3 regions of the Pseudomonas sp. ADAK13 genome follow, and region 3 is predicted to be linked to each of the others. Evidence: riboswitches for the same ligand, from Rfam matches in the RefSeq annotation. Region 3 holds a riboswitch; each other region holds the start of a gene.
The links. A riboswitch is a leader RNA that binds a small molecule or an ion and turns the genes downstream of it on or off. The one in region 3 is predicted to bind cobalamin.
Positions count from the first base shown of each region.

Region 1: linked by a shared signal. The riboswitch ahead of HKK54_RS24655 (CbtB domain-containing protein) and the one ahead of HKK54_RS30820 (TonB-dependent receptor plug domain-containing protein) in region 3 are both predicted to bind cobalamin.
Region 2: linked by a shared signal. The riboswitch ahead of cobO (cob(I)yrinic acid a,c-diamide adenosyltransferase) and the one ahead of HKK54_RS30820 (TonB-dependent receptor plug domain-containing protein) in region 3 are both predicted to bind cobalamin.

Region 1 covers NZ_CP052860.1:5,332,421-5,336,702, reverse strand. Annotated here, with positions in the region: gene fabF (beta-ketoacyl-ACP synthase II) at 45-1,313, shown strand; cobalamin riboswitch at 1,350-1,564, shown strand; gene HKK54_RS24655 (CbtB domain-containing protein) at 1,662-1,850, shown strand; gene HKK54_RS24650 (CbtA family protein) at 1,862-2,560, shown strand; gene HKK54_RS24645 (cobalamin biosynthesis protein) at 2,557-2,949, shown strand; gene cobM (precorrin-4 C(11)-methyltransferase) at 3,032-3,778, shown strand; gene nfuA (Fe-S biogenesis protein NfuA) at 3,990-4,282, opposite strand, start outside.
Region 2 covers NZ_CP052860.1:3,892,073-3,896,354, reverse strand. Annotated here, with positions in the region: gene cbiB (adenosylcobinamide-phosphate synthase CbiB) at 1-248, opposite strand, end outside; gene bluB (5,6-dimethylbenzimidazole synthase) at 245-895, opposite strand; gene HKK54_RS18040 (cobyrinate a,c-diamide synthase) at 892-2,283, opposite strand; gene cobO (cob(I)yrinic acid a,c-diamide adenosyltransferase) at 2,280-2,891, opposite strand; cobalamin riboswitch at 2,972-3,208, opposite strand; gene HKK54_RS18030 (PQQ-dependent sugar dehydrogenase) at 3,308-4,282, shown strand, end outside.
Region 3 covers NZ_CP052860.1:6,669,273-6,673,554, forward strand. Annotated here, with positions in the region: gene HKK54_RS30805 (Y-family DNA polymerase) at 1-51, opposite strand, end outside; gene imuA (translesion DNA synthesis-associated protein ImuA) at 59-670, opposite strand; gene lexA (transcriptional repressor LexA) at 670-1,287, opposite strand; cobalamin riboswitch at 1,389-1,595, shown strand; gene HKK54_RS30820 (TonB-dependent receptor plug domain-containing protein) at 1,690-3,624, shown strand; gene HKK54_RS30825 ((2Fe-2S) ferredoxin domain-containing protein) at 3,624-3,968, shown strand; gene HKK54_RS30830 (ABC transporter substrate-binding protein) at 3,965-4,282, shown strand, end outside.

The DNA of each region.
Region 1 (4,282 bases), 1.3 Mb from region 3:
GTCGCAGCATTGCTACCAAACTGAAATGGCGGAGCTAAGCGATCATGAATAAGCGAATTGTTGTGACCGGCATGGGTGCAGTCACCCCGCTGGCAACCGGCGTGGAGCAGACCTGGAAACGCCTGTTGGCAGGTGAATCCGGGATCCGCAGGCTACCCGAGGCCTTGGTCGGTGACTTGGCAATCAGCATTGGCGGCCAGGTGCTGGGCCGGGATCAGGACCCGCACGCCGGGTTTGACTCCGACAGCGTGATCCCCGCCAAAGAGCAACGCAAGATGGATCGGTTCATCGTGTTCGCCCTCGCCGCAGCGCAGGAAGCCCTGGCGCAGGCGGGCTGGGCGCCGCAAACCGCATCCCAGCAAGAACGCACCGCGACGATTATTGCTTCCGGCGTCGGTGGTTTCCCGGCGATTGCCGAGGCGGTGCGCACCGCTGACAGCAAAGGGCCGCGCCGCCTGTCGCCGTTCACGATCCCGTCATTCCTCGGCAACATGGCCGCCGGGCATGTGTCGATCCAGCATCAGCTGAAAGGCCCGCTTGGCTCCCCCGTCACCGCGTGCGCCGCCGGCGTACAAGCCATTGGTGATGCCGCGCGCATGATCCGCGCCGGCGAAATCGACATCGCCGTGTGTGGCGGCGCCGAAGCTTGCATCCACCGCGTCAGCCTGGGCGGCTTTGCCGCGGCGCGGGCGCTGTCCAGCGATTACAACGACACGCCGGCGCTCGCTTCCCGCCCATTTGATCAAGGCCGCGACGGGTTTGTGATGGGCGAAGGTGCCGGGTTACTGGTGATCGAAGAACTGGAGCATGCGCTGGCCCGGGGCGCGACGCCGATTGCGGAGCTGGTGGGATACGGCACCAGTGCCGATGCCTATCACATGACTTCAGGGCCCGAAGACGGCTCCGGCGCACGTCGTGCAATGGAGGCGGCGATTGCCCAAGCGGGGATCACCCCGGCACAGATCCAGCATTTGAACGCCCATGCCACCTCCACACCTGTCGGCGACAACGGTGAGCTGGCGGCGATCAATACGCTGTTCGGCGCCGATTCGAGTGTCGCTATCAGTGCCACAAAATCGGCGACCGGCCATCTGTTGGGCGCTGCGGGCGGGATTGAAGCGATCTTCACCGTGCTTGCCCTGCGTGACCAGATAGCCCCGGCCACCCTCAACCTGGACAACCCGGACCCGGCCGCCGCCGGGCTGAATCTGGTGCGTGGCCAGGCCCGGCCGCTGCCGATTGAATACGCGATTTCCAACGGGTTCGGGTTTGGTGGCGTGAATGCCAGTGTGCTGTTCAAGCGCTGGCAGTAAACCGGCGATTTGACGCCCATCGCCCGCCCATGCTCTCCTACACATCTTGTTTCGGGTGCCCTTCACAGGGTGAAACGGGAAACCGGTGAGTCATGTGCCCTTACTCAAGGGCGTGACGAGTCCGGTGCTGCCCCCGCAACGGTAAGCGAGTGAAACATCAAATCCACTGTGCCTGTACGGCATGGGAAGGTGATGTTTTAAGGCCCAGGCCCCTCGCAAGCCCGGAGACCGGCCCGAAAAAATCAGATAACAAACCCGCGGTGGGCGGGCGCTGTTCGGAACCCTGCGTGCCTGGCTCGCGGGGTTTTCATGCGCTCGTGTCACCCTGAAACCCAGAAGGGACGCGCCATGTCGATCATCAGCAGCACTGCCTCTACCGCCAGCACCACTGCCACTTTGAGCCAACGCCTGACCGCCGCCATCGGTGCGTCGATTCTTGGCGCGTGCCTGGTGTATTTCGCCGGTTTCTCGCACATCGAAGCGGTGCACAACGCCGCCCACGATACCCGCCACAGCGCTGCGTTCCCGTGCCACTGAGACCTGCCGACATGATCAAGCGTATCGCTCAAACCGCAGGTTTCACCGGTCTTCTGGCCGCCTTGTTGCTGACGTTGCTGCAAAGCTTTTGGGTCGCCCCGCTGATTTTGCAGGCGGAAACCTACGAAAACGCCCCGGCCGCTACCGAAGTGCATGAACACGCCGGCGCTGCCGCTCACACCCACGACGCCGAAGCCTGGGAGCCGGAAGACGGCTGGCAGCGCGTGCTGTCTACCACGGGCGGCAATTTGGTGGTCGCGGTAGGTTTTGCCCTGATGCTTGCCGGCCTGTACACCCTGCGCGCCCCGACCCGCACGGCTCAAGGCCTGCTTTGGGGCCTGGCCGGTTACGCCACGTTCGTGCTGGCGCCAACCCTCGGTTTGCCGCCTGAACTGCCGGGTACCGCTGCGGCAGACCTGGCACAACGGCAAATCTGGTGGATCGGCACTGCGGCCTCCACCGCGGCCGGTATCGCGCTGATCGTGTTTGGTCGCAACTGGCTGCTGAAAGTGCTGGGCGTGGCGATCCTGGCGGTGCCCCACGTGATCGGCGCGCCACAGCCGGAAGTCCACTCGATGCTGGCGCCGGAAGCCCTGGAAGCTCAGTTCAAGATTGCCTCGCAACTGACCAACGTGGCCTTCTGGCTGGCGCTGGGCCTGATCAGTGCCTGGTTGTTCCGCCGTAACCGTGATGATCAGTACGCGGCATGATCCTGGCAGTTGGCCTGGGTTGCCAGCGGGGTTGTCCTGTCGACGCCCTGCTCGACCTGTTCAATGCCGCCCTTGCCGAGGGTGGCATTGAGCGCCAGCGAATTACCGCGCTGGCCAGTCTTGATCGCAAGCAGGATGAGCCGGGGCTGCTCGCACTCGCCCAGGCGCTGGAACTGCCTTTGACGTTTTTCAGTGCGGCGCAACTGGTGCCTTACGAAGATCGATTGAGCCATAAGTCAGAGACTGTATTTGCCCATACCGGCTGCTACGGCATCGCCGAAAGTGCTGCCTTGGCGTTGGCTGAACAGCTGTCCCGACGCCCCGCCACCTTATTGGTCACCCGCCAAAAAACCGCCCAGGCCACCTTTGCATTGGCTTGCGCCGGCTGAATTCCCGATAATCATCAGCTTCCATCATGAGCATTCTTCATCTGAAGCCCTGCTCGCGTGCTTTTTTCACAGGAACATATCCATGACTGTCTTTTTCATCGGCGCAGGTCCAGGCGACCCGGAACTGATTACCGTCAAGGGCCAGCGGCTGATTCGCAGTTGCCCGGTGATCATCTATGCCGGTTCGCTGGTTCCGGCGGCGGTGCTTGAGGGCCATCAGGCGGAAGTCGTGGTCAACAGCGCTGAATTGCATCTGGAGCAGATCATCGAGCTGATCAAGACCGCCCACGGAAAAGGCCAGGATGTGGCGCGGGTGCATTCCGGGGATCCGAGTCTGTATGGGGCGATCGGCGAGCAGATTCGCGTGTTGCGCGAGCTGGGGATTGCGTTCCAGATCATTCCCGGGGTGACGGCCGTGGCGGCCTGTGCGGCGTTGCTGGAGGCTGAGCTGACGCTGCCGGACATCGCTCAAAGCGTGATCCTGACGCGTTATGCCGACAAGACCGCAATGCCGGCAGGTGAAGCGTTCGCCAGCCTGGCGCAGCATGGCACGACGATGGCGATCCACCTGGGCGTGAATCACCTGGAGAAGATCGTGGCTGAGTTGTTGCCTCACTATGGCGCGGACTGCCCGATTGCCGTGGTGCATCGGGCGACCTGGCCGGATCAGGATTGGGCTGTCGGCACCCTGGCCGATATTGCCGGGAAAGTCGCGGCCAAGGGCTTTCGGCGTACGGCGCTGATTCTGGTAGGCCGGGTGCTGGCCAGTGACAGCTTCAGCGAGTCCTCGCTGTATCGCGCCGGCCATGCCCACCTCTACCGCCCCTGAAGGAGCATAGAACCAAATGTGGGAGCGGGCTTGCTCGCGAATGCGTCGGGCCAGTCAATATAGGTGTCGACTGATCCACCGCGTTCGCGAGCAAGCCCGCTCCCACACTTGATCTTCTTCGTTAAGAAGATTGTGTAACAAACTGAATAACAAGCATAAAAAAACGGCGCTCACGGGGCGCCGTTTTTTATGTCCGCAGTGAACACCTTACTTAGTAGTAGGCGTTTTCTTTCTGCGTATGGTCAGTCACATCACGCACGCCCTTAAGCTCTGGAACGCGCTCCAGCAAGGTGCGCTCGATGCCTTCACGCAAGGTCACGTCTGCCTGGCCGCAGCCCTGGCAACCGCCACCAAACTTCAGCACGGCGATCCCGTCATCCACCACATCGATCAGGCTTACCTGACCGCCGTGGCTGGCCAGCCCCGGGTTGATCTCGGTTTGCAGGTAATAGTTGATGCGCTCGTTGATCGGGCTGTCCGCATTAACATTCGGCACCTTGGCGT
Region 2 (4,282 bases), 2.8 Mb from region 3:
GCGAGGATTTCCAATACCCAACCGATGTAGGGCGCCCACGACAGGGCCGTGGCCAGCAGCGTCAGGGGCACCACCGCGATCACCCACGCCGTCACGCCATGGCTGCGCCAGCCACGGCCGCCGGAGTTGAAACGCTGCTCGATGCGCCCGGCAAAATTGCCGAACGCCACCAGCGGATGCCAGCGCCTGGGTTCGCCCAGCAGCGCATCCAGCGCCACGGCAGCGACACTCAGCAAGGCCACACTCATTGACTCACTCCCCAAACATTCTCATACAACATGTCGCTCAGTGGCCGTGGTTCGGTCCAGCCTTCGAGCTGCAACATCGGTGCCGGGTAGAACTCGGTCACCGGGCCCAGGCATAACACGGCCAGCGGTTTGGCACCGGGCGGCAGGCCCAGCAGGTCGGCCAGGGCCCGGGGTTCGAACAGCGAGACCCAGCCCATGCCCAAGCCTTCGACGCGGGCCGCCAGCCATAGATTCTGGATCGCACAGGACAACGACGCCATGTCCATTTCCGGCAAGGTGCGGCGCCCGAAGATATGCCGCTCGCGGTCGTCCATCAGGGCAGCCACCAGCACTTCGGCGCAGTCGTTGATGCCTTCGACCTTGAGTTTCATGAACTGGTCGGAGCGCTCGCCGAGGGCTTCGGCGGTGCGTACGCGCTCCTCTTCCACCAGTTGCTGGATCTGCCCGCGCAGGTTGCGGTCACTGATGCGGATAAACCGCCAGGGCTGCATCAAGCCGACGCTCGGCGCCTGGTGCGCGGCTTGCAGCAGGCGATGGAGCAATTGCGGCGCAACGCTGCCGCCGCTGAAGTGACGCATGTCGCGGCGTTCGGCGATGGCGCGGTAAACGGCTTCGCGGTCGGCTTCGGGAAAGGCGTTGTCAGTCATGGCCTCTTCGCGAGCAAGCCCGCTCCCACATTGGATTGCGTTTCAACTCGGTCAAGTGTGGGAGCTGGCTTGCCTGCGATGGCAGTCTGATGGTCCGGCGCAAACAAGGCAGCCACCGCCACCGGGTTGGACGGGAAATAAAAGTGCACGTAGGACGCCGTCATCCGGCCCTGACGGTAAACCGCCTCGGCGCCGCGCCCGCCATTCGGGCTCAGGCCCCGGGCAATCGGCTGCCACTCGGTGCTGGTCAGCGAATGATGGTAGGTGTGGCCGCGCAACAGGCCTTCGGGCAGTTCGACGTTTTGCAGGGCCAACGCTGCCAGGCGTTTTTGCATGACAGCATCGCCCTGGAGCAAGCCGACCAGTTCAGCTCGGGTACCGTCGACATCGGTGAGCGAGTCCAGCAAATAGAGCATGCCGCCGCATTCGGCCAGCAATGGCTTGCCAGCGGCGTGGTGGGCACGGATGGCGTCGAGCATCGCGGTATTTTCCGACAACGCCTGGTGATGCAATTCCGGGTAACCGCCGGGCAGGTACAGGCTGTCAGCTTCAGGCAATGCGCGGTCACGAATCGGCGAGAAGAAACGCAGCTCGGCGCCCATCGCCCGCAGCAGGTCGAGGCTGGCGCCGTAGGTAAAGGCAAACGCTTCGTCGCGCGCCACGGCAATACGCACGCCGGCCAGCAACGGTTGGGCCTCGATCACCTCGGGCGCGGCGAATTCCACCGGCGGTGGCAGCGCTACCTCGCAGCTGCTGCCCAGGGCCTGGGCGGCGGCATCGAGGCGCAGGTCGAGGTCGTTCAATTCGCTGGCCTGCACCAGGCCAAGGTGGCGGCTGGGCAACTCAATGCCGGTTTCCCGGGACAGCGCGCCGTACCAGCGCAGGCCTTCGGTGAGGCTGCCTTCAAGCAATTGCGCATGGCGCAGGGTGCCGACGCGGTTGGCCAGCACGCCGGCAAACGGCAAGTCCGGCTGGTAGCGCGCCAGGCCCAACGCCAGGGCGCCGAAAGTCTGGGCCATGGCCGTGCCGTCGATCACCGCCAGCACCGGCACGCCAAAGTGGCGCGCCAGGTCGGCACTGGACGGCGTGCCGTCGAACAGGCCCATCACGCCTTCGATCAGGATCAGGTCGGCCTCCCCCGCCGCTTCCCACAGCAAACGGCGACTTTCCTGCTCACCGACCATCCACATGTCCAATTGGTAGACCGGCGCACCACTGGCGCGCTCGTGGATCATCGGGTCGAGAAAGTCCGGGCCGCATTTGAACACTCGCACCTTGCGCCCCAGGTTGCGGTGCAAGCGGGCGAGCGCGGCGGTGACGGTGGTTTTGCCCTGGCCAGACGCCGGTGCGGCGATCAGGACAGCAGGACAGTGACGGGGCTGATTCAAAGTTCGATGCCTTTCTGTGCCTTGATACCGGCCTGGAAGGCGTGCTTGAGCATGCCCATTTCCGTCACGGTGTCGGCCATTTCGATCAATTCGGGTTTGGCACCACGGCCGGTCACCAGCACGTGTTGCATGGGCGGGCGGGCCTGCAGGTCGCTGAGCACCTGGTCCAGGTCGAGGTAGCCGTGCTTGAGGGCAATGTTCAGCTCATCCAGCACCACCAGGCCGATGGCCGGGTTTTGCAGCATTTCCCGGGAGACCGCCCAGGCGGCTTCGGCGGCAACGATGTCCCGCGCGCGGTCCTGAGTTTCCCAGGTAAAGCCTTCGCCCATCACGTGGAAGCGCACCTGCTCGGGGAAACGGCGGAAGAACAGTTCTTCGCCGGTGCTGTTGCGGCCCTTGATGAACTGCACCACGCCGCACTGCATGCCGTGGCCCATGGCCCGGGCCAGCATGCCAAAGGCCGAGCTGCTCTTGCCTTTGCCGTTGCCGGTGAGCACCAGCAGCAATCCACACTCGTTCGGTGAATTGGCAATGCGCTCGTCAATTACGGCTTTTTTGCGCAGCATGCGCGCCAGGTGGCGTTCGTCACGATCGGGGGATTCAGTCATGGCAGCTCTCCGTTGGGGCTGGACAAAAACGGCGGGCAGGAAAAAGACACATACAGACAGCCAAGCATCGCCCACCGTGATGCTGTTGGATGGATCAGGCCGGTCTCCGGGCTCATGAGTGACATGCAATGCCGAGGGCGCGCCTTCCCATATCGCGGGCGATACAGTGGCTTAAGGCACCGTCTTGACTCATTTACCGTTGCGGGGGCAGCGCCGGGATCGTGGCTGCACTGTAGAAAAGTACGCTCACTCACCGGCTTCCCTGTTTCACTCAGTCGGCGCGTACGCCACAGAGCACCTGAAACAAGCCGCGAAGGTTAGTGGGTTGGGGGTGGAGCGTCAATTAAAGCCGGACACGCGCGTGAACCATCGGGCCGGCGTGCACCTCTACCACTACAGGTATTAAGGAGAAAACCATGCACAAGACCCGACTTGCCCTACTGATCATGGTCGCCGGCACCCTCGCCGCCTGTGGTGAAAGCTCTACCCTGCAAGTGTCCGACGGCACCGGACCGTCGCCCAAGCTGCCGGAACCGAATAAAACCCTGATTCCCACGGTGAACATCGCGCCGGCGATCGGCTGGCCCGATGGCACCAAGCCGACCCCGGCGGCGGGCACCCAGGTGGCAGCGTTTGCCGAAGGCCTGGATCATCCGCGCTGGCTGTATGTGCTGCCCAATGGCGACGTGCTGGTGGCTGAAACCAATGCGCCACCCAAGCCGGATGATTCCAAGGGCATTCGTGGCTGGGTGATGGAGAAAGTCATGGGCCGCGCCGGCGCCGCCGTCCCCAGCCCGAACCGCATCACCCTGCTGCGGGACGCCGACCACGATGGCGTGGCCGAAACCCGCACGGTGTTCCTGGAGAACCTGAACTCGCCGTTCGGCATGACCCTGGTGGGCAACGACCTGTATGTCGCCGACTCGGACAAATTGCTGCGCTTCCCTTACCAGCCAGGCGAAACCTCGATCAAGGCAGCCGGCACCCCGGTGGTCGACTTGCCGGGTGGCAGCATTAACCACCATTGGACCAAGAACGTGGTCGCCAGCAAGGACGGCAGCAAGCTGTACGTGAGCGTGGGCTCCAACAGCAACGTCGGCGAAAACGGCCTGGAAGCGGAACAGGGGCGCGCCGCGATCTGGGAAGTGGACCGGGCCACCGGCCAGCACCGCATCTTCGCCTCAGGCCTGCGCAACCCCAACGGCATGGCCTGGGAACCACAAAGCGGCAAGCTGTGGACGGCCGTCAACGAGCGCGATGAAATCGGCAGCGACCTGGTGCCGGACTACATCACGTCGGTCAAGGACGGGGCTTTTTACGGGTGGCCGTTCAGCTACTACGGGCAGCACGTGGATGTGCGGGTGACACCACAGAACCCGGACCTGGTGGCC
Region 3 (4,282 bases):
CAGCACCCCGTCCAGCGCCAATTGCGGGAAGACAATACACACCCAGCGCATGCCAACCTCAGTGCCCAAGCGCAATGGGCGCGGGATGGGCCAGGCCGCCCCGGCACTTGAGCACCCGCACCTGTGCCGGGCTGGCCTCCACCGCCAGGCGCAAGGCGGCCGGTGACGGGTTGATGGCCTCGTTCAAGGAGCGCCAGGCGAAGGCCAGGGTCTGGCCGGTTTCCGCCGCCACCTGCAAGCGGCGCAAGGCCCGGTCATCGGCCTTGCGCGGCCAGCACAGCACCGCGCCACAACTGCCGGAACGCAGGCATTGCTCCACCGCCCACAAGGCGTCGCGCTCATCGGCCTGGATCACCGAAAGCTGGCGCACATCCACCCCGGCGTTTTGCCAGGCGTGGGGGTACGGCGTGTAAGGCGGCGCCACCAGCACGATGCGCTCGCCAGCCGCTGACAAGCGCGCCAGGGTCGGCCACACCAGTTGCAACTCACCCACGCCCTCCTTCGCCATCAGGATTTCGCTCAACGCCGCTTCCGGCCAGCCGCCGCTGGGCAGCACCGCATCCAGGGCCGCAAGCCCGGTGGGATGCACGCTGGCAGGCGGCGCGGCGGGCCGGCCTTTCCAGACCCGGCCGCCATTGAACAGCGAGTCCAGTGCAACGACGGCGCCCATCAGCCTTGCCTCACCAAACCGCAAAACACCCCTTCGATGGCAAGGTCCTGATCAGGCCGCACCACGATGGGTTGATAGGCGGGGTTGCGCGGCAGCAGGCGCACGCGCTCGCCCACGTGTTCGAAACGCTTGATGGTGACTTCACCGTCCAGGCGCGCCACCACGATCTGCCCGTTCAAGGCCTCGGCACTGCGGCGCACGCCCACCAGGTCGCCATCGAGGATGCCGTCTTCGATCATCGAATCGCCCTGCACCCGCAGCAGGTAATCCGGGGTTTTCGCGAACAGGGCCGGGTCGAGCAGCAGGCGATTGTGAACCTCGGCATCGGCGCCGATGGGCAGGCCGGCGGCCACCCGGCCAAGCACCGGGATGTCCAGCAGCTCAGGCCGCGCCGGCTGATTGAGCAGGCGAATGCCACGGGCCTGGTTCGGGTTGACCTCGATAAAGCCGCCCTCGGTCAGCGCCACCACATGCTTGCGCGCCACACTGCGGGAGGCAAAGCCGAACGCCTCGGCGATCTCGGCGAGGCTGGGGGACTGGCCTTGCTGCGCGATGCGGTCGCGGATAAAGGTCAGGATGGCGGTACGGCGGGGCGTTAAGTTCGTCATGGAGTACATTTGTACTCCTGTGGGAAATTTCCTGCAATATCCGTCAGTCGCTTCCCACTCCGCCACTGGAAAAGCCCGCGCCAAGTTGACGAACGGTCTTCCGAATGTTCAGATGCCGGCCTGTTTCAGGTGCCTCATGCCGCCGTGCATGGGGTGAAACGGGAAACCGGTGCCGCTCTTTCCGAGCCAGTCCGGTGCTGCCCCCGCAACGGTAGACGCGTGATCCCTTCGACACACCACTGTGGCCCGCGCGCCATGGGAAGGTGAAGGTGTCCATACGCGTGAGCCCGGAGACCGGCCTGGAATTCTGTTTGGCAAAATCCTGCGGTGGGCGGGCATGGGCCGGTATTGGCGTGTGCTCGGTGCCTACTCGTGCGTGCTTTTCGCGAAAGATACTTTTCCGAGAAGACTATGATTCGACCTTTCAAGACTCCCGTGCCCAGCCTGTTGTTCGGCTGCCTGTTCAGCCCCCTGCTGCTGGCCGACGACAACCCCCTCGAACTCAAGCCACTCAACGTTTCCGCGCCGTCGGTGGAGTCCACCACCGTGGCCGACATGGCCCAGTACGGCAGCAAGGTCGAGATCGTCACCCGCGAACAGATTGAACGCGCCGGCCCCGCTGCCGATGTCTCGCGCGTGATGCAGATGTTCATTCCCGGCCTGTACGTGGCGCCCAAGAACGGCCCGTTCGACTACGGCACCTATTCCCTGCTGGGCGGGCGCAACGATGACACGTTGATCCTGCTGGACGGCGTGCGCCTGAACAACCGGCTGTACGGCGGCCTGTACCTGGACACCCTGCCCGCCAACGCCATCGAGCGCATCGAAGTGCTCAAGGGCGGCCAGAGCCTGCTGTTCGGCACTCAGGCGGTGTCGGGGGTGATCAATATCGTCACCCGCAGCCCGCAAACCCGCGAGGCGTCCGGCGAAGTGAACCTGGGCGCGGACACCTTCGGCGGCACCACCGGCGATGCCCGGGTCGAGAAGATTTTCAACAACGGGTTTGGCGACCTCGGCTTGCTGGCCTACGTCAGCCGCAACGTCTCCGAGGGCTACCAGCCGTTTCGCAACCGCGACCTGAAAAACGTCACCGACAAAAAGCGCTCCTACGAAGTCACCACCTTTGGCACCAAGGCGATCCAGTCGTTTGGCGATGACACGCGCCTGGAGCTGTTTTACCAGTACGCCGACGCCAACCTGGATTTCGCCCGTCCTGTGGACAACCGCAAGACCACCAACGACCGCGTGCAACAGATCGCCACGGCGACCTTCGAGCAAAGCCTCAACGAGCGCCTGAGCTACTTCGTCAAAGGCCATATCAACGACTGGGACACACGCTACACCCGCATCAACAATGTCGAAGGCGGCGGCACCGTGGTCAAGAATCACGACGACTACTGGGGCTTCACCGACTGGGGCGTGCAGGCCGAAGGCAAGGCCATATTGCCGGGCGAGCACGTGCTGGTATTCGGTTCCGACAACCAGTGGTTCAAGGGCCAGGACGATGTATTGATCATCGACGACAACAAGGCCCAGGCCCACGCGCTGTACACCCAACTGCGGCCGAACATCGAGGCCCTGCCGAACTGGCACCCGAGCATCGGCGTACGCCACGAAGCCATGAGCGGCGGCGACAGCGCCACCGTCGGCATGCTCACTTCGCTCTATGATCTCAACGACAACTGGGCCCTGCGCGGCCAATACGGCACCGCCTACAAGCTGCCGAACGCCGAGCAACTGTTCGTCAACGAAGACGATGAAAAAGGCAATCGCAACCTCAAGCCCGAGAAGAGCCGCAACGCCGAGCTGGGCGTCGACTACAAGGGCAGCCTGTTTGCCCGGGACTTCAGCGCCAGTGTCACGCTGTTCAAACGCAAGATCACCGACCTGATCACCCAGGACGATATCCAGTGGGTCAACGGCCAGGGCCAGATCCAGATGCGCGGTTTCGAGGCCGACGCCACGCTGCAACTCAACGCGCAATGGAGCGTGCAGGCCGACATGACCCGCAACCTCACCGAGTCCCGTGCCGGGGTCACCATCAACGACATCCCCGGGTTCTTCGCCCGCTCGCGGGTCGGCTATGAATCGGTGGATCGTATGTGGGGCGCCGGCACGGCCGTGCGCTACATCGGCGATATCGTCAGCTCGAAAAAGGTCGAGTACGGCAACTACACCGTGGTCGACGCCGACGCCTATCGCTACCTCGACAACGCCCACCAGCACCGCGTCAGCCTGCTGGTAGAGAACCTGCTGGACCGCGACTACGTCACCAGCCGCGCCAGCAACGTCGACAACCTCGGACGGCCGTTCACCTCCGAAGTCCGCTACACGTACCGCTTCTGATGAGTACGCCGGTGGAAACTCACCCGGACTGGTCCCACGTACCTGACCACGCCCGTCACGTGTTCCTGTGCACCGGCCCGCGCTGTACCCAGCGTGGTGCCCTGCAACTGTGGAAAACCCTGCGCCGCCACCTGCTGGCACACGACCGCATCGAAAAACCCGGCGGCGTATTGCTGACCCGCACCCACTGCCAGTTCCCGTGCAACCTGGGGCCGATTGTGACGGTGTACCCGGACACCTGCTGGTACGGCGTGCACACCCACGCCGATGTGCAGCGACTGGTGGAAGTGCACCTGGTGGGCGGCGAGGTCGTCGAGGATCTGCTGATCAAGGAGCGCCCATGAGAGCCCCCTGGCTGCTGTTGGGCGCCCTGCTCTGCGCCGCGCCGGTGTGGGCCGACAGTTATCGCAACTGCAACCAGACCTGGGCCGCCGAACACGCTGCACCCTCGCGCATCGTGGCTCTCAACCAGCATGCTGCCGACCTGTTGTTGGCGCTGGACGTTGGCCCGGCGTTGGTGGGCGTGGCGTATCTGGATGACAACGGTGCGGCCCACCCACGTGGTGAGTACTTCGATGTACCGGTGATCGCACCCAAGTACCCGTCCAGCGAAGTGCTCTATGCGCAAAAACCGGATTTGGTGGTCGGTGGTTTTGCC